DNA from 3 places in the Clostridium sp. BJN0001 genome. Region 3 is predicted to be linked to each of the others. Evidence: a T-box and tRNA genes for the amino acid it is inferred to sense, from the RefSeq annotation. Region 3 holds a T-box; the other regions hold tRNA genes.

Region 1 (6,000 bases), 960 kb from region 3:
ACATTTTATTATAGTGGTTTTTCCTGTTCCAGGTCCACCTGTAATTATTTCAATTCCATTTGCAAAAGCACCTTTTATAGCTTCTTTTTGAGAATTTGAAAAATTTATTTCGTTTATTTTTTCAAAATTTTCTATATCAAAATCAATATCAGAATTTATAGTTTGATAGTTTTGCATATAAAGATTAATTATCTTGCTTGTTATACCGAGTTCGCAATAATAGTAAGTTAATAGAAGAACTCTCTCCTCTTCACCTTTTTTTTCAACTATTATTTTCTTTTTACCAGCCATATCATATATATTTTCTAAGATATCTTCTTTCTTAACTTCTAAACTATCTGAACATTCATCTATAAGTTCATTTAGTGGCATATATGTATTTCCAGAATTACAAAATCTATTTAAAATGTATTTTATTCCACTTTGAATTCTAAACGATGAATCATTTTTAATTCCTATACTCATTGCAATTCTGTCTGCTGTTTTAAATCCAATCCCTGATATTTCATCTGATAAAATATAAGGATTTCTATTAACTATTCCTTTTGCATTAGGTCCAAATTTTTTATATATCTTCATACACTGATTAGTATTTACGCCATGACTTCCAAAGTATAAGACAATCTCTCTAAGTCCCTGTTTTTCTATATATGAATGATATATTATATCAAACTTTTTTTCACCTATTCCTTCAATTTCTTTAAGTCTTTCTATGCTATTTTCAAGTATATCTAATGTTTTTTCACCAAAAACATTAACTATTTTTTTTGCAGTTATAGGACCTATTCCTCTAATTATACCGGTAGATAAATAATTAATAACTGCTTCTTTAGATGTAGGTAAAATCTCTTCATATTCATTTATATTAAACTGCTTTCCAAACTTTTTATGTATAGTATAATATCCCTTCAAAGAAACATTCTGCCCAGATTTTATAAGAGGCACTATTCCAACAGCACTTATAATTTTATTTCCATTTCTTATTCTGCACACTGTATAACCTGTATCTTCATTCTGATATATAATACTTTCAACTAAACCTTCAAGTACCTCCATGATTATAATTTCCCTTTCTTAGCTTTAATCTTATAAATATTATAGCATAAAACACAATTACTTCTTAAAATACGCAAAAAAGGCCTTCATGAATAGCAATTCATGAAAGCCTTAAAAAAATTATAAATATTTCTTTATTTCATCAACTTTATTAAGTTTTTCCCAAGGAAGATCTAAGTCATTTCTTCCAAAATGACCATAAGCTGCAACCTGTTTATATATAGGTCTTCTTAAATCAAGATCTCTTATTATTGCACCTGGTCTTAAATCAAAGACTTTTTGAACAATTGAAACAATCTCATCTTCTGAAATCTTTGAAGTTCCAAATGTTTCAACTTCAATTGATACTGGTCTAGCAACTCCAATTGCATAAGCAAGTTGAATTTCAAGTTTATCAGCTACTCCTGCTGCTACAAGGTTTTTAGCAACCCATCTTGCTGCATATGCTGCAGATCTATCAACCTTTGTTGGATCTTTTCCTGAGAAAGCTCCACCACCGTGTCTTCCATATCCGCCATATGTATCAACAATTATCTTTCTTCCTGTTAATCCAGAATCTCCTTGAGGTCCTCCTACAACGAATCTGCCTGTTGGGTTTATAAAATACTTTGTATTTTCATCTAAAAGATCAGATGAAACTACTTCGTTTATTACATACTGTTTCATATCTTTTTCTATCTGCTCTAATGATACTTTTTCACTATGCTGAGTAGAAATAACTATTGTATCAACTCTCTTAGGCTTATTATCTTCATATTCAATAGTAACTTGTGTTTTACCATCTGGTCTTAAATAAGGTAAAGTTTCATTTTTTCTAACTTCAGTAAGTCTTCTTGAAAGTTTATGTGCAAGTGAAATAGGAAGTGGCATATAATCATCTGTTTCGTTTGTAGCAAAACCAAACATCATTCCCTGATCTCCAGCACCTATTTTGTCTAGCTCGTCTTTATCTCCGCTTCTTGATTCAAGAGCTCCATCTACTCCCTGAGCTATATCTGATGACTGTTCGTCAATTGATGTAAGAACAGAGCATGTATCACAATCAAAACCATACTTAGCTCTATCATAGCCTATTTCTCTTATTGTTTCTCTAACTACCTTAGGAATATCAACATAACAGTTTGTAGATATTTCTCCCATTACCATTACCATTCCTGTTGTTGTACATGTTTCGCATGCAACTCTTGCCATTTTATCTTCCGAAAGAATAGCATCAAGTATTGCATCAGAAATCTGATCGCACATTTTGTCTGGATGTCCTTCTGTAACTGATTCAGAAGTAAACAACTTTTTCATATATTTCTCCTCCATTTCATACTCTATATCAATTTTTAAGTATTTCAGTAAATAAAAAAACTCTTCTGATAAGAAGAGAATTTTTTTCTAATTTTCTTTCTTATCTTGTAGATTATTAGTATTCTACGGAATTTGCACCTTATATATTACAGGTTGCCGGGTTTCACAGGGCCCTTTCCCTCCACCTCTCTTGATAAGAGCATATATTAATTTTTTCAAATGTAATTCTATCATATGAATTGTTCATCGTCAATAGTTCATATATTCCAATAATAATAAAAAGACTGTCTAAATATTAGACAGTCTAAGTGGTGGAGGAAGATGGATTCGAACCATCGAAACACGAAGTAACAGATTTACAGTCTGCCCCCTTTGGCCACTCGGGAACTCCTCCTTAATAGTTTTGTGGAGCTGGCAATAGGAATCGAACCTACAACCTGCTGATTACAAGTCAGCTGCTCTACCGTTGAGCCATGCCAGCACAAGTATATTTTATTTTAAGTGGTGGGCACAACAGGGTTCGAACCTGTGACCCCCTGCTTGTAAGGCAGATGCTCTCCCAGCTGAGCTATGCGCCCTTAAAATGGTGGAGGAAGATGGATTCGAACCATCGAAACACGAAGTAACAGATTTACAGTCTGCCCCCTTTGGCCACTCGGGAATTCCTCCATAATAGTTTTTGTGGAGCTGGCAATAGGAATCGAACCTACAACCTGCTGATTACAAGTCAGCTGCTCTACCGTTGAGCCATGCCAGCACAAGTATATTTTATTTTAAGTGGTGGGCACAACAGGGTTCGAACCTGTGACCCCCTGCTTGTAAGGCAGATGCTCTCCCAGCTGAGCTATGCGCCCTTAAAATGGTGGAGGAAGATGGATTCGAACCATCGAAACACGAAGTAACAGATTTACAGTCTGCCCCCTTTGGCCACTCGGGAATTCCTCCATATACTGTTCACTTGAAAGTTTTCTAAACTCGCAACCGACAAAGACTAGTATATAGTCAAATCAATTTTTTTTCAACTTAATATTATAGCCATTATTTAAAATTACCTCTACATTTCGCTTATTTTCTCAGTTTTTCTTTGTTTTATTGCTTTATTCACTTTATATATTTATATTATCAAAATTGATATATTTTTTTAAAACTTTTTCTATTTTTTGATAGTCTTTGCTTCCAAGGCGCTTCTTTATTATATTAACATTATCTAAAAATGATTGACTATCGAGCTTACTATTATTATCTTCTATTTTAAATAGTTCATCAGATGATAATTTTGATATTACAGATTTAACTTCAGTCTTATCCTCTGGACACATATTATTAATTATTGAATTTAAATCTATTTGTGTTGTACTTTCATTCTGATTAGTAGCCATTGCTTCAGTAGACTCTTCTTCATCTATTTTATTATTAGCCTCACTATATATGCTATCATTTGAAAATAAAATTAAACTATTTAATATTATAGTAAAAACAAAAATTCCTATCAAACATACTTTTTTCATATTAATCTCCTTTTATGTTTATTATTATCTATATTAATTAATATTTCCATATAATATTTTTTTATACTATTTATATCTTTAATTTCATATATTTTCTAGAGGTGATTTATATTGAATAATGAGTATATGTTATCAAAACAGCTAATGAGATATTTAGATAAAGATACAGCAATAATCTGCATTGGAACTAATAAATGTATAGGAGATTCTCTTGGTCCTATTGTAGGTACACTGCTTACTTTAAATTGTTTTCCTCTTCAAGTGTATGGAAATCTAAATCATCAAATTCACGCATTAAATATAGATAGAGAATTATCTGAAATATATAAAAAATTTAGCAATTCAAAGTTAATTGGAATAGACGCATGTCTTGGATATGAAAAAGATATTGGCACTATAAAAATTCGAAATTGTGCCTTAAATCCAGGAAGAGGTGTTGGTAAAACTCTTCCTAAAATCGGAACATCATCAATTATTGGAATTGTAGATTCAAGTAATAATTCTGATTCATTTTTTAACAAAAACATAAGTAAATCTTTTATAATGAATATGGCAAAATCTATTTCACGAATAATTTTTAATGCATATGATATGTATAACGATTCTTTTCATGATTAATAAATTTTATAAAAAAATTGTGCACTAAATATTTAGTGCACAATACCTAAGTCTTTATATTTATATAATTTATATTCTAAATTTAGTCTTCTATAAGAACAATTTCTTTTGATTCTATATTTAGCTTATCTATATAATCAAGAACCTTTCCTGTTCCCTTTACAACACATTCAACTGGTTCATCTGCTATACGTGTCTCTACGCCTGTCCTATACGATATTAGCTTATCAAGACCATATAACATAGCTCCTCCACCAGTCATAAGTATTCCTTTTTCTGCAATATCTGCTGCAAGTTCAGGTGGTGTTTTTTCAAGAACTATTTTTACAGCTTCTGCAATACTCTCAACTGTTTCTTCTAGTGACTGTCTTACCTGTTCAGTAGTTATTTCAACTTCTCCAGGAAGTCCAGTAATTAAATTACGACCTTTAATTGTATAAGTAAGATTTCTTGAATCTTTAAAAGCAGAACCAATAGATATTTTTAAATCTTCTGCGGTTTTTTCACCAATCATAAGATTAAAATTAGATCTTATATATTTAATGATTGATTCATCAAACTTATCTCCAGCAACTTTAATTGATTTTCTTTCTACAACTCCGCCTAACGAAATTACCGCAACGTCACATGTTCCGCCACCAATATCTACAACCATAGTTCCATCTGGTTTAGTAATCTCAAGACCGGCTCCTATTGCTGCTGCAAGTGGCTCTTCTATAAGATGTACTTCTTTTGCTCCTGAGTTCATACCGGCATCAATAATAGCTCTTTTTTCAACTTCAGTAGCTTGAGATGGCACACATATAACAATTCTAGGTGCTCTTATTCTCCTTTTTCCAGATGCTCTTTTTATAAATTCTGTTAACATTTTCTGTGTTATATCATAATCTGAAATCACACCATCTTTAAGTGGACGTACAGCTACTATATTTCCAGGAGTTCTACCTATCATTTTTCTAGCTTCTTCCCCTATTGCAAGAATACTGTTATTATTCTTATTAATTGCAACAACAGAAGGTTCCTTTAATAATACGCCCTTTCCTTTTACATATACTAATACTGTTGCAGTGCCTAAATCAATTGCTATGTCTGTACCTGCTCTCAAAAAGCCCATCAATCTTCACTCCTATAATACATATTTCTGCATTTTATTGCACTATTCTACCATTTATATATTATAGTATTATTAAGCTTAAGATTCAATAGCTTTATACTTCATTTGAGTTGCTCTTCCACCTCTTATATGTCTCTCTGCTTTATTAATTTCTAGTATTGTATGTGTCTTTTTTGCTATTTCAGGATTAAGCTTTGGAAGCCTTTCTGTCATATCCTTGTGTATTGTACTTTTACTTACTCCAAACTCTTTTGCAGTTTTTCTTATAGTCGATTTTGACTGAATTATATATTGAGCTACCTCTAAAACTCTCTGTTCTATATAATCTTTCATAAATTTTCACTCCTTGTCTTTATTTTTTTCTTTCATAAGGACTGCACCGTTGCAGCCCTTAAATAAATTATTTAG
Region 2 (6,000 bases), 380 kb from region 3:
TATGTGACATTCCCCTAATAAATCTTATATGTGCAAATATGTCTTCTAAAGCATTAAAAAGAATTTCTGAATATCCTGAAATTATAGAAATACATTTAGATGAATTTTTTATTCTATCTTCAGTTTCATCATCATTTAAAAAGAAAGTAAATCTTTCTCACAAATTTACTCTTAAAGGTAATGGAATTGGAGTTGGAATAATAGACAGCGGTGTATATCCTCATAATGATTTAATGTACCCATCCCATAAAATTAATTTTTTCTTAGATACTATTAATAATTTAAACTACCCTTATGATGACAATGGTCATGGTACCGCCGTAGCAGGGCTTATATCAGGAAGTGGTATCTTATCAGAGTATAAATATAATGGTATAGCAGAAAAAACCAAACTCTTTTGCATAAAAGCATTTGACTGTTATGGTAAAGGATACGTTTCAGATATTTTATATTCTATAGAAGTCTTAATAAATATTGCATCTGAAAATAATATAAAAGTAATATGTCTTCCCTGTGAAATGATGTCTGATAATACATTTATACTTTCTCTTTTTGATGAAATTTTTGCCTTTGCAGTATCAAAAGGATTAATTCCTATAGTTCCTGCTAAAACTATATCTAATTCTGAAAATTTACCTGGTAATTTAGGAATCGGACTATTAAAAAATTGTATAACCGTAGGAGGCGTTGATACTTCTCATAGAGAAATAGATATATATAAATATTCTTCTCGTGGATGTTTATTAGGGAAAAATATGAAACCTGATATTTCTGCGCCATGCAGTAATATAATATGTCTTTCATCAGATACTGAATATATATCAGAAAGAAATGGTTTAAAATTATATCCTAGAAAATTAGATAAACCTTACAGAATTCTTAGTGGAACTGCTCTTGCTGCTTCTTATACTGCAGGATTATGCTCCCTTATATGCGAAAAATATAATGATGTATGTTTAAATGATGTTTTATCAATACTAAAGTTATCAACTGATGAAACTTCTGATATATCTGATTTAATTATAGGAAATGGTGTTATAGACGTTAATAAATTATTTAACTCCAAATCAGAATATTAGTAATACTATTTATGATATAATAACCTTTAGATATAAATTTAATGAAAGGCTGGTAACAAACTGTTGAGTACACTTATGCTGAAAAACAGATTTCTTGATTTTACACCGGTAAGTAATATATTTATAGAAAAGTATATGGTAAAAGCACGTGGAGAGTTTGTAAAAGTATATCTCCTTCTTCTAAAGCATACTATATTTGGCGAACCGGGAGTAAATACTCAAATGCTTGCATCTTCACTCAATCTTTTAGAGTCAGATGTAATGAATGCTCTTAATTACTGGAATGATGAAACTGTAATAAAATTTCGTAAAATAGATAACTTAGGTAATTTTAGTATTGAATTTCTAGATCTTAATGAAGACTTTGAAAAATCTAATAAAAATCTAGATTTATTAAATGAACTTGATAATTCAAATACTAAAGATATGTTAAAAGATATTGAAAGCCTTCTTGGAAGACCTCTTTCTCCAAATGAAATGTCTATGTATCTAAGCTGGCAGAAAGAATTTAATTTTTCATCAGAGCTAATATATATTCTGATGGAATACTGTATATCACGTGGTAAAAGTGATCCTAGATATATAGAAAAAGTGGCAATAAACTGGCATGATATGAATATAACAACTGTTGAAGAAGCTCAAAATCTAATAAAAAGAAATGAAGACAAATGGGTAAGCATAAGAAAAATTCTTGCTTATCTTGGACTAAATGATAAACAGATAATGAAGCCACAGCAAGATATGATTGAAAAATGGCTATTTATTTATAAATTTCCACTTGATGTTATATACAAAGCATGTGATATATGCTCAGAACGTTTAAATAGAGCTGATCTTAAATATATTGATGGAATTCTTTCAAAATGGAATAAAAATAATCTTAAAACAATAAAAGATATTGCACTAAAAGATACAAGACCACAAAAGCCAAAAAATAAAAACACTAATTCAAAATTGAAATTCAATAATTTTAAACCACGAGAATATGATTATGATGAATTAGAGAAAAAACTGTTAGGATGGGATAAAGATGATTAAAGGCTATCAAGCAGAGATAATGAAGATATATCAGACTATACGAGATAATGAAGATAAAAAACAAAAAGAAAGAAGAAATGAAATTAAAAAAAAATATCCTGAAATAATAGAAATAGAAAATAAGATTTCAAAACTCTCTCTTAATATGGCAATAGATATTTTAAAATCAAAAGATAAAAATAATATTATAGAAAATTATAAAAATAAAATGACAGATTTAAAAATGAAAAAATGTGAACTTTTAGTTTCAAAAGGATACGATTCTGACTATCTAAATCATCATTACGACTGTCCAAAATGCAAAGATACTGGTTTTATTGGCACAGATAAATGTTCATGTTATAAAGAAAAACTAATACGTCTTTACTATAAGAATTCAGAACTTCAAAACATAATATCTGATAAGAATTTTGATACTTTTGATATTAATCTTTTTTCTACTCATAGAAATGAAAATGAGAAATATTCTCCAAGAAAAAATATGGAAAATAATCTTGATTATATAATGAAATCATATATACCCGATTTCAATAATATAACAACTAATCTTTTATTCTATGGTAATCCAGGAAGCGGAAAAACATTTTTATCATACTGCATAGCAGAAACACTTTTAAACGCAGGATATCTTGTTGTATACAGAACTTCTGAAGAACTAATTGATAACTTAAGAGATGTTAGATTTAATAATGATAATAATATTGAGGAACTTCTTCTTGATTGTGATCTTCTTATAATTGATGACTTAGGATCGGAACATTTAAATGAATTTTCAGTTTCTGAATTATTTTCTTTCCTAAATAAAAAAATATTAACAAATAAAAAAATGCTTATTTCTACAAATCTTACATTACCTGAAATTGTTAAAAATTATAGTGAAAGAATTTCATCAAGACTTATTGGAGATTTTAAACTTTGCAAATTTTATTCTGACGATATACGAATAAAAAAGAATTTAAACAATAGATAAACTAAATATTATGCTATTTATAATAAAAAGAGGTTTTCTCTTTTTTTATAAATAAAAAAAATACCGATATAAAATATCGGTATTTTTTGGCGACTCAGGAGGGGATCGAACCCTTGACCTCCGGCGTGACAGGCCGGCACTCTAACCAGCTGAGCTACTGAGCCATATTATATATTATACTTATGGTGGGCACAACAGGGCTCGAACCTGTGACCCTCTGCTTGTAAGGCAGATGCTCTCCCAGCTGAGCTATGCGCCCATAAGTTTTTAATTAAAATGGTGACTCCTACGGGACTTGAACCCATGTTACCACCGTGAAAGGGTGGTGTCTTAACCACTTGACCAAGGAGCCATATATTTATTTGGAGCTGGCAATAGGAATCGAACCTACAACCTGCTGATTACAAGTCAGCTGCTCTACCGTTGAGCCATGCCAGCTCATAAGTAAAATTGGCGACTCAGGAGGGGATCGAACCCTTGACCTCCGGCGTGACAGGCCGGCACTCTAACCAGCTGAGCTACTGAGCCATACTATAAATTTTACTTATGGTGGGCACAACAGGGCTCGAACCTGTGACCCTCTGCTTGTAAGGCAGATGCTCTCCCAGCTGAGCTATGCGCCCATAAGTTTTTAATTAAAATGGTGACTCCTACGGGACTTGAACCCATGTTACCACCGTGAAAGGGTGGTGTCTTAACCACTTGACCAAGGAGCCATATATTTATTTGGAGCTGGCAATAGGAATCGAACCTACAACCTGCTGATTACAAGTCAGCTGCTCTACCGTTGAGCCATGCCAGCTTATAAGTAAAATTGGCGACTCAGGAGGGGATCGAACCCTTGACCTCCGGCGTGACAGGCCGGCACTCTAACCAGCTGAGCTACTGAGCCATACTATAAATTTTACTTATGGTGGGCACAACAGGGCTCGAACCTGTGACCCTCTGCTTGTAAGGCAGATGCTCTCCCAGCTGAGCTATGCGCCCATAAGTTTAATTAAAATGGTGACTCCTACGGGACTTGAACCCATGTTACCACCGTGAAAGGGTGGTGTCTTAACCACTTGACCAAGGAGCCATATTGTTTAAGTTACGCTTAATTTATTGTGTCAAGCGCTAATCACATAGACTATAATACCTAAAATATTCGATTGTGTCAACACATTTTTTAAAAAGTTTTTATTTTATTTTTTTATTTTTCTATTTTTCTACTTTTTCTGCGCTATTAAAAATAGATGTTATCCCACTTATAGAGCCATTTATAATTATATATTACTTTTAAAAATTTCTATTTTTTATTGATATAAATTAATAAAAACTTCTTTCTAAAAATTCTATTAATACTTATATTTATATTTATATTTTTGATAATTGTTCCAAATAAATCTATTTATAGAAAATAATTTTACTCTAAATAAAATGTTTTAAATTATATAAATTTTTATCTTTATATGTGGTGTTCTTTATACTTATTATTAATATTCCTCACTTTTAACTTTATTATTACTGTGATAAAATTTATTTATATAATTTTGATGGAGGTGTACTATGTTTTTTCACGACTTAATAATACTAGGCGGCGGTGCATCCGGTCTTACTGCTGCAATTTGTGCAAAAGATTTAGGAATGGATGTTGCTATAATAGAATCTAACGATAGAATAGGAAAAAAGATACTATCCACAGGAAATGGAAGATGTAACATATCAAATAGTAAAATTGAAAGTCCATATATTAATTACCATAGTTCAAATAAAAATTTTTATAAAGAAATCTTAGATAATTTTTCAGTTTCAGATACAAAAAATTTCTTTATGTCATTAGGACTTCCTTTTACTGAACTTAGTGACGGAAAAATGTATCCTTCATCTCTTCAAGCATCCTCTGTTGTAGATATTTTAAAACTTGCTTTAGATGAAAGAGAAATACCCGTGTATACATCATGTAAGGTTAAGGATGTATCAAAAAATAAAAATTTTGTTCTCGTTACATCTAACGATGAATATAAAAAATTTACCTGTAATAAATTAATACTCGCATGTGGCGGAAAATCAGCTCCAAATTCAGGCTCAGATGGATCAGGATTTAAAATAGCTAAAATGTTAGGTCATTCAATAGTTGAGCCTCTTCCAGGGATTGTACAGCTTAAACTTGATTATCCTCACCTTAGAGCTTTATCTGGAATAAAATTTAATGGAAATGCATCACTTTTTATAGATAAGACTCTAAAAAGAACATGTTTCGGAGAAATATTATTTACTGACTATGGTATTTCAGGTCCTCCTATACTTCAGCTTTCATCAGATGTATCAAAGTTCCTTTCAAAAGGACATAAAGTATATATAAATATTGATATGTTTCCAGAAAAAACTCTAGATTCATTAACTGATCTTTTAATGAGTCACTTTTCAGTATTTAGTTATAGGGAAATAAGCTCATCTCTTATTGGAATAATAAATAAAAAGCTCATTCCAATAATTTTAAAAGATACAGGTATTGCTAATATTCATGAAACATGTGATATGATAGACTGGAATCTTATTAATGACCTTATTAAAAAATTTAAAAGCTGGAATTTTATATGCACAGGTACTAAAGGCTTCACAAACGCTCAGGTAACCGTTGGAGGCGTTAACACTAATGAAATAGATAAATATACTCTTGAGTCTCTAAAATGCAAAAATCTGCTGTTTTCAGGCGAAATTATGGATGTAAACGGAGACTGTGGTGGATTTAATCTTCAATGGGCTTGGAGTTCTGGATATATAGTAGCAAAATCTGCATATAATTTAAAATAATTATTATATAAAAAAAGAGAATCTGATTATTAATATCAAATTCTCTTTTACTTAATGTATTATTATTTATTTAAAGCTGCAACTAAATCATCAATATTTATTCCATGAACCATTGCT
Region 3 (6,000 bases):
GTACAAAGGACAGTACAAATGACAAACTGTTAAATGACAAATGACAAAGAATGTGGAAATTCCGTTGGAATTTCATTTTATGTATTTTGAGATTCTCTCAAAATATAAAAGCTTTCGCCTGAACGCGAAAGCTCAATATATTTTAGTTTCTGCGATTTGAGCAGAAACATCCCCCTTTGTCATTTGTCATTTGTGCTTTGTCCTTTAGTATGTCCTTTGTCATTTAGTATAAAGACTGTTTTTATATGTGTATTTTAACTATCATTTAAGGGAATTATACTCATAACTCTCTATAATAATTATTTCTTTTGGTTAGCAACAACAATAGCTATTGTAGTAGCTACTACAGCACAAAACAATATAAGCCACGAATTTGGATGCATTTTTGACCCTACACTATATAATATTTATTTTATCACTAATATACAAAAAAGACTGTTTTTAATAACTCATTAAAAACAGTCTATAAAATACTCTGCTTGGTGCAGATGAAGGGACTTGAACCCATACGACCTTTCAGTCACTAGACCCTTAATCTAGCGCGTCTGCCGATTCCGCCACATCTGCATAAGCTTATTATAGTATTTTTATTTTAATTTTTCAAGTCTTTTTTAATATTTTTTTATTTATTCATATCTTAGAGCTTCAATAGGATCAAGTGATGCTGCCTTTTTTGCAGGGTAATATCCAAAGAAAACTCCTATTGCCATTGAGAAGGTAAAACTTATAATTACTGCTGGAATAGATATTGATATAGGTGATTTTAAAAGAAGTGAAGTCACTATTCCTGCCATAACTCCAAGTATTATTCCTATTGTTCCTCCAATTGTACATATTATAACTGACTCTGTTATAAACTGCATTTTTATCTGGCTGCTCTTTGCACCAAGTGCTTTTCTCGTTCCTATCTCCTTTGTCCTCTCAGTAACAGAAACAAGCATGATATTCATAACTCCTATTCCTCCAACTAATAAGGCTATTGCAGCAATTACTGATATTCCAATAGATATAGTTGAAAGAACTTTTGTTATACTCTGTGCCTCTTCCCTATTATTAAATACTTTCAAATTGAATTTCTTATTATTTTTATATAATTTATCTCCATATTTTTCAATATCTTTTACAAGGTTCTGAGCATCAACATTATCAACTGGTGTAAGTGAAAAATAAGCAAAATTCTTATCATCTTTCCCAAGAGTTACTGGTACATATAAATCTGTTGTAACATCTTTTTCGCTTACTGAGCCTCCTCCACCCAAAAGTGAATTTGATTCATATTTATAGACACCTGCTATCTGATATGTTTCTATATTATCATCAACATAAACCTTTATCTCTTTTCCTAAAGGATTTTTGTCTTTAAACATATTATTTGCAAATTTATCTGATATTACAGCTATTTTTTTTGCTCCTTTTACATCTCTTTCATTTATAAATCTTCCCTTTATCATCTTTACATTTTGAACTGTTTCGTAGCCTGTACTAACGCCTCTAATTCTTACATTTGCATATAGTTTTTCGTCTTTTGCTTTTCCAGTTCCCTGTATATATTCCATTGATACAGCTTTTATTCTATCTGAAAACACATTTTGTAAATTATCTATCTGACTTTTAGTAAGCAAATCACTATCTTCAGGGTTTAAATAATAACCTTCATTTTGATTCTGATTTCTTTGTGCGACTTCAACTTCCATATTATTAGCGCCCATTGTGTCGAGTTTTGCAGATACTGTTGATGTTATTGCATTTCCTATAGAAACAATTCCTATTACAGACGATATTCCTATTATTATTCCAAGCATTGTTAAAAATGAACGCATCTTACTCGCTTTTATTCCTGCTATTGCAAGCATTATATTTTCTTTTAGAAACATTTTTTATCACCATCTTCATATCTTTTTTTATAATTTTCATTTTTCTCTTCAGATACGATCCTTCCATCTCTTATTGTGATAAGTCTTTCTGTTTCATCTGCAAGATCTCTATTATGCGTTATTAAAACTATCGTCTTTCCTTCAAGTTCATGCACTTTATGAAATATATCCATAACAAGTCTTCCTGTAGCAGAATCAAGTGCTCCTGTAGGTTCATCTGCAAGTATTATTTCAGGATCATTAGAAAGTGCTCTTGCTATAGCAACCCTCTGTTTCTGTCCACCTGATAATTCATTTGGCTGATGAAACATTCTTTCTTCCATTCCTACAAGCTTTAAAAGTTCTTTTGCCCTATTAGATCGCACTTTTGATGGAACACCTGCATAAAGCATTGGAAGCTCAACATTTTTAAGTGCAGTGCTTCTTGGAATAAGATTAAATGTCTGAAATACAAATCCTATCTTGCTGTTTCTTATATCTGATAAGCCATCATCTGAAACTTCACTCATATCAGAATCATCTAAAATATACGTTCCCTCAGTTTGTCTATCAAGTGCACCTATAATATTCATAAGTGTACTTTTACCAGAACCTGAAGGACCTATTATAGATACAAATTCACCTTTTTTTACAGTCATATTTATATCTTTTAATATATCAAGCTGAGTTTCAGATCCAACATGGTAGCTCTTAGAAATATTTTTCATTTCAATTACATTACTCATATTATCTACTCCTTAGAAACTTCTATCACATCAGAAGGTTTAACATTTGATGGATCATTTATTATAAGCATTCCTTCTTCTAAATCATCACCAGAAACTTCTGTATAAAAATCAGATTCTATTCCTATATTTACAGCAATCCTTTCTACAATATATTTACCTTCTTCATTTTTCTGTGCTACATAAACGCATGTTCCTTCATCATCATCAACTATCGCATCTGACGATGCATTTAAAACATCATCTTTACTATTTATTATTATATTAAGTCTTGCACTCATTCCTGATAAAATATTTTCATTATCTTCATCTATTGAAATCTTAGCCATAAACCCTGAAGAAGTAGTTGAAGCAGATGCTCCATTTTTATTATCTCCTCCCTGAGACTGCATAGAAGTTATCATATTTGCTCCACTTTGAATGGATTTATCTAAACTTATTATTTTTCCAGGAATAACTTCATCATCTGTTGCATCTGTTTTTATCTCAACGTCTTGTCCAACTTCTATATCTGGTCTATCAATTTCTTTTATTGAAGCTGTAACTTCTTTATGATTTAAATCTTCAATTGTAAATAGTGTTCCTGCTGCAGGATTGCCCACTTTTGCATTAACTTTTACAACTGTTCCATCCTCTGGTGCTGTTATTGTGCATTTTTCAATCTCAAGTTCCTGTTTTTCTATAGATATGTCTTTACTTTTGTCATCTGCATCATTTATAGCAGAATCATAAGCTGACTTTGCATCTGTTATAGAGTTATTAAAATTTGATTTTGCCTGTGAAAGTGCATTTTCTGCTTTTGAAAGTTCACTTTCTGCATTGTTATAATCATTTTCTTTTTCATCAAGTGTACTTTCTGAAACAGCTCCTGCATCATATAAAATTTTATTCTGCTCATAAATTTTCTTTTTACTATGTACATTATTTAAGGCAGAATTTACAGACTCCTGTGCATTTTTTATCTCTGTATCAGATTCTTTCGCATTTTTATATTTATTAAGTGCAGCATCTGCTTTTATTTTATTTGCATTTTCAAATGTTCCTGCCTGCTCTTTTGCAAGTTCAAGATCCTTTTCAAGTTCTGATGAATCTAAAATGGCAAGTACATCTCCTTTTTTAACTTCATCGCCTTCTTTTACCTTTACTTCTTTTATAGAATTATTAAGCTTTGTATATACATCATAAGAATCTTTAGCTTTTATGTTTCCAGTAACACTTATGCTTGTTTTTATATTGCCTCGTGAAAGAGAAGAACACTCAGCCACCTTTAATGGCTTTGGCATAATAAACGATTTAATTATAATAGCTAAAATAATTACTAAAACTATTCCAAGTAAAATAAATCTCTTTTTTATCTTCTTTTTTGGTTTATTCTTTTTATTTTCTTTTTTATTAGAACTTATCCCTTTAAAATGTATGCCTTTTAATTTCCCAATTTTTAAACTATGCATATATATCTATCCCCCGCATTTATTTTATTTCATAAATATAGTATAAATTATTAATATGAAATAAACATTACACTTAACTAAAATTTTCCTTAATTTTTGTTAAGTATTTTTATGTTGACATCGTCTTTTAAAATGTTATAATAAAGCTAACATGAATAGGAAAAAACATTGATGAGGACAGTAAGCTGTAATTATATTTCAAAGAGAAGATGTATTTTGGTGCGAGCATTCAAATATATTCAGACTGAAAACCACCTCTGAGCGGTCTTAATAACACCCGTTTTTATCACGTTACGATATTTTTTTAAGTGACCTTATTTAAGCTTTATGCTAAAAATGCTGCGCTTTTATTTTTGCGTGTATTTTTTAATAAGGTAATCAGAGTGGAACCACGGATATTCTAATTCGTCTCTAATTTTTTAGAGACGAATTTTTTTATTATATAAATAAATAAATGATAATTTTCTGAAAGGAGTTTTTTAAATGATTAAAGTTACTTTAAAAGATGGCTCAGTTAAAGAATTTGATAAAGAGCTTTCTATCTTAGACATTTCAAAATCAATAAGCGAAGGTTTAGCAAGGAACGCATGTTGCGCAAAGGTAGACGGAAAGACCGAAGACCTTCGAACTATAATAGATAAAGATGTTAACCTTGAAATATTTACTGCTGATTCAGAGGAAGGATTAGCTACAATAAGACACACAGTATCACATGTACTTGGATATGCTGTAAAAAGATTATTCCCTGAAGCAAAGCTTGCAATAGGACCATCAATTGATACTGGATTCTACTATGATTTTGATAAAGAAGGTTCTTTCTCAACTGATGATTTAGTAGCAATCGAAAAAGAAATGAAGAAAATAATAAAGGAAAATCCTTCTATTGAAAGATTTGAACTTCCAAAGGACAAAGCTTTAGATCTTATGAAAGATGAACCTTATAAAGTTGAACTTATAAATGATCTTGCTGAAGGAGAAGTTATTTCTTTCTACAAAATTGGAGATTTCACAGATCTTTGTGCAGGCCCTCATTTAATGAGCGTTAAAAACGTAAAGGCTATAAAGCTTACAAGAACTTCTGGTTCTTACTGGAAAGGAAACGAGAAAAATAAGATGCTTTCTAGAATATATGGAACAGCATTCTTAAAGAAATCTCAACTTGATGAATTCTTAAAAGCTTTAGAAGAAGCTGCTAAGAGAGATCATAACAAACTTGGAAGAGAACTTGAATTATTCACAACTAACGAATTAGTAGGTCAAGGACTTCCACTTCTTATGCCAAAGGGTGCTAAAATTGTTCAACTTCTTCAAAGATGGGTTGAAGATGAAGAAGAAAAGAGAGGCTATCTCTTAACTAAAACTCCTTTAATGGCTAAGAGCGATTTATATAAAGTTTCAGGACACTGGGATCATTATAAAGAAGACATGTTTGTTTTAGGTGATGAAGAAAAAGATGATGAAGTATATGCATTAAGACCAATGACTTGTCCATTCCAGTATTGCATCTACAAATCAAAACAGAGAAGCTACAGAGATCTTCCTTTAAGATACAATGAAACTTCTGTATTATTCAGAAATGAAGCATCAGGAGAAATGCACGGACTTACAAGAGTAAGACAATTTACATTAGCTGATGCACATATCATGTGTATGCCAGAACAATTAGAACAAGAATTTAAATCTGTACTTGAACTTATAAAATACATAATGGATACTTTAGGAATGACTGAGGGTATCACTTATAGATTTTCAAAATGGGATCCAAACAATGCTGAAAAGTATATAAACAATCCAGCAGCATGGGATCACACTCAAAAGGTTATGAAACAAATTCTTGATCATTTAAATATAAACTATGTTGAAGCAGATGATGAAGCAGCATTCTATGGTCCAAAGCTTGACCTTCAGTGCAAGAACGTTCATGGAAAAGAAGATACATTATTCACTATT

What was found. The T-box of region 3 lies ahead of thrS (threonine--tRNA ligase). A T-box ahead of a tRNA ligase gene usually reads a tRNA of that ligase, here a tRNA-Thr.
Region 1: it encodes a tRNA-Thr, which carries the amino acid that the T-box ahead of thrS (threonine--tRNA ligase) is inferred to sense. The anticodon was not compared.
Region 2: it encodes a tRNA-Thr, which carries the amino acid that the T-box ahead of thrS (threonine--tRNA ligase) is inferred to sense. The anticodon was not compared.

The regions. Positions count from the first base shown of each region.
Region 1 covers NZ_CP094971.1:2,074,810-2,080,809, forward strand. Annotated here, with positions in the region: gene MTX53_RS10100 (ATP-dependent RecD-like DNA helicase) at 1-1,056, opposite strand, end outside; gene metK (methionine adenosyltransferase) at 1,177-2,352, opposite strand; SAM riboswitch class I at 2,450-2,552, opposite strand; tRNA gene MTX53_RS10110 (tRNA-Tyr) at 2,662-2,746, opposite strand; tRNA gene MTX53_RS10115 (tRNA-Thr) at 2,759-2,833, opposite strand; tRNA gene MTX53_RS10120 (tRNA-Val) at 2,855-2,930, opposite strand; tRNA gene MTX53_RS10125 (tRNA-Tyr) at 2,937-3,021, opposite strand; tRNA gene MTX53_RS10130 (tRNA-Thr) at 3,035-3,109, opposite strand; tRNA gene MTX53_RS10135 (tRNA-Val) at 3,131-3,206, opposite strand; tRNA gene MTX53_RS10140 (tRNA-Tyr) at 3,213-3,297, opposite strand; gene MTX53_RS10145 (hypothetical protein) at 3,459-3,860, opposite strand; gene yyaC (spore protease YyaC) at 3,972-4,478, shown strand; gene mreB (rod shape-determining protein MreB) at 4,561-5,592, opposite strand; gene spoIIID (sporulation transcriptional regulator SpoIIID) at 5,671-5,925, opposite strand; gene MTX53_RS10165 (M23 family metallopeptidase) at 5,993-6,000, opposite strand, start outside.
Region 2 covers NZ_CP094971.1:2,657,212-2,663,211, forward strand. Annotated here, with positions in the region: gene MTX53_RS12835 (S8 family serine peptidase) at 1-1,079, shown strand, start outside; gene MTX53_RS12840 (DnaD domain protein) at 1,155-2,117, shown strand; gene MTX53_RS12845 (ATP-binding protein) at 2,110-3,087, shown strand; tRNA gene MTX53_RS12850 (tRNA-Asp) at 3,175-3,251, opposite strand; tRNA gene MTX53_RS12855 (tRNA-Val) at 3,271-3,346, opposite strand; tRNA gene MTX53_RS12860 (tRNA-Glu) at 3,365-3,439, opposite strand; tRNA gene MTX53_RS12865 (tRNA-Thr) at 3,451-3,525, opposite strand; tRNA gene MTX53_RS12870 (tRNA-Asp) at 3,539-3,615, opposite strand; tRNA gene MTX53_RS12875 (tRNA-Val) at 3,635-3,710, opposite strand; tRNA gene MTX53_RS12880 (tRNA-Glu) at 3,729-3,803, opposite strand; tRNA gene MTX53_RS12885 (tRNA-Thr) at 3,815-3,889, opposite strand; tRNA gene MTX53_RS12890 (tRNA-Asp) at 3,903-3,979, opposite strand; tRNA gene MTX53_RS12895 (tRNA-Val) at 3,999-4,074, opposite strand; tRNA gene MTX53_RS12900 (tRNA-Glu) at 4,091-4,165, opposite strand; gene MTX53_RS12905 (NAD(P)/FAD-dependent oxidoreductase) at 4,636-5,883, shown strand; gene MTX53_RS12910 (DUF1858 domain-containing protein) at 5,946-6,000, opposite strand, start outside.
Region 3 covers NZ_CP094971.1:344,633-350,632, reverse strand. Annotated here, with positions in the region: tRNA gene MTX53_RS01765 (tRNA-Leu) at 481-567, opposite strand; gene MTX53_RS01760 (ABC transporter permease) at 627-1,874, opposite strand; gene MTX53_RS01755 (ABC transporter ATP-binding protein) at 1,865-2,599, opposite strand; gene MTX53_RS01750 (efflux RND transporter periplasmic adaptor subunit) at 2,605-4,050, opposite strand; T-box leader at 4,210-4,466, shown strand; gene thrS (threonine--tRNA ligase) at 4,534-6,000, shown strand, end outside.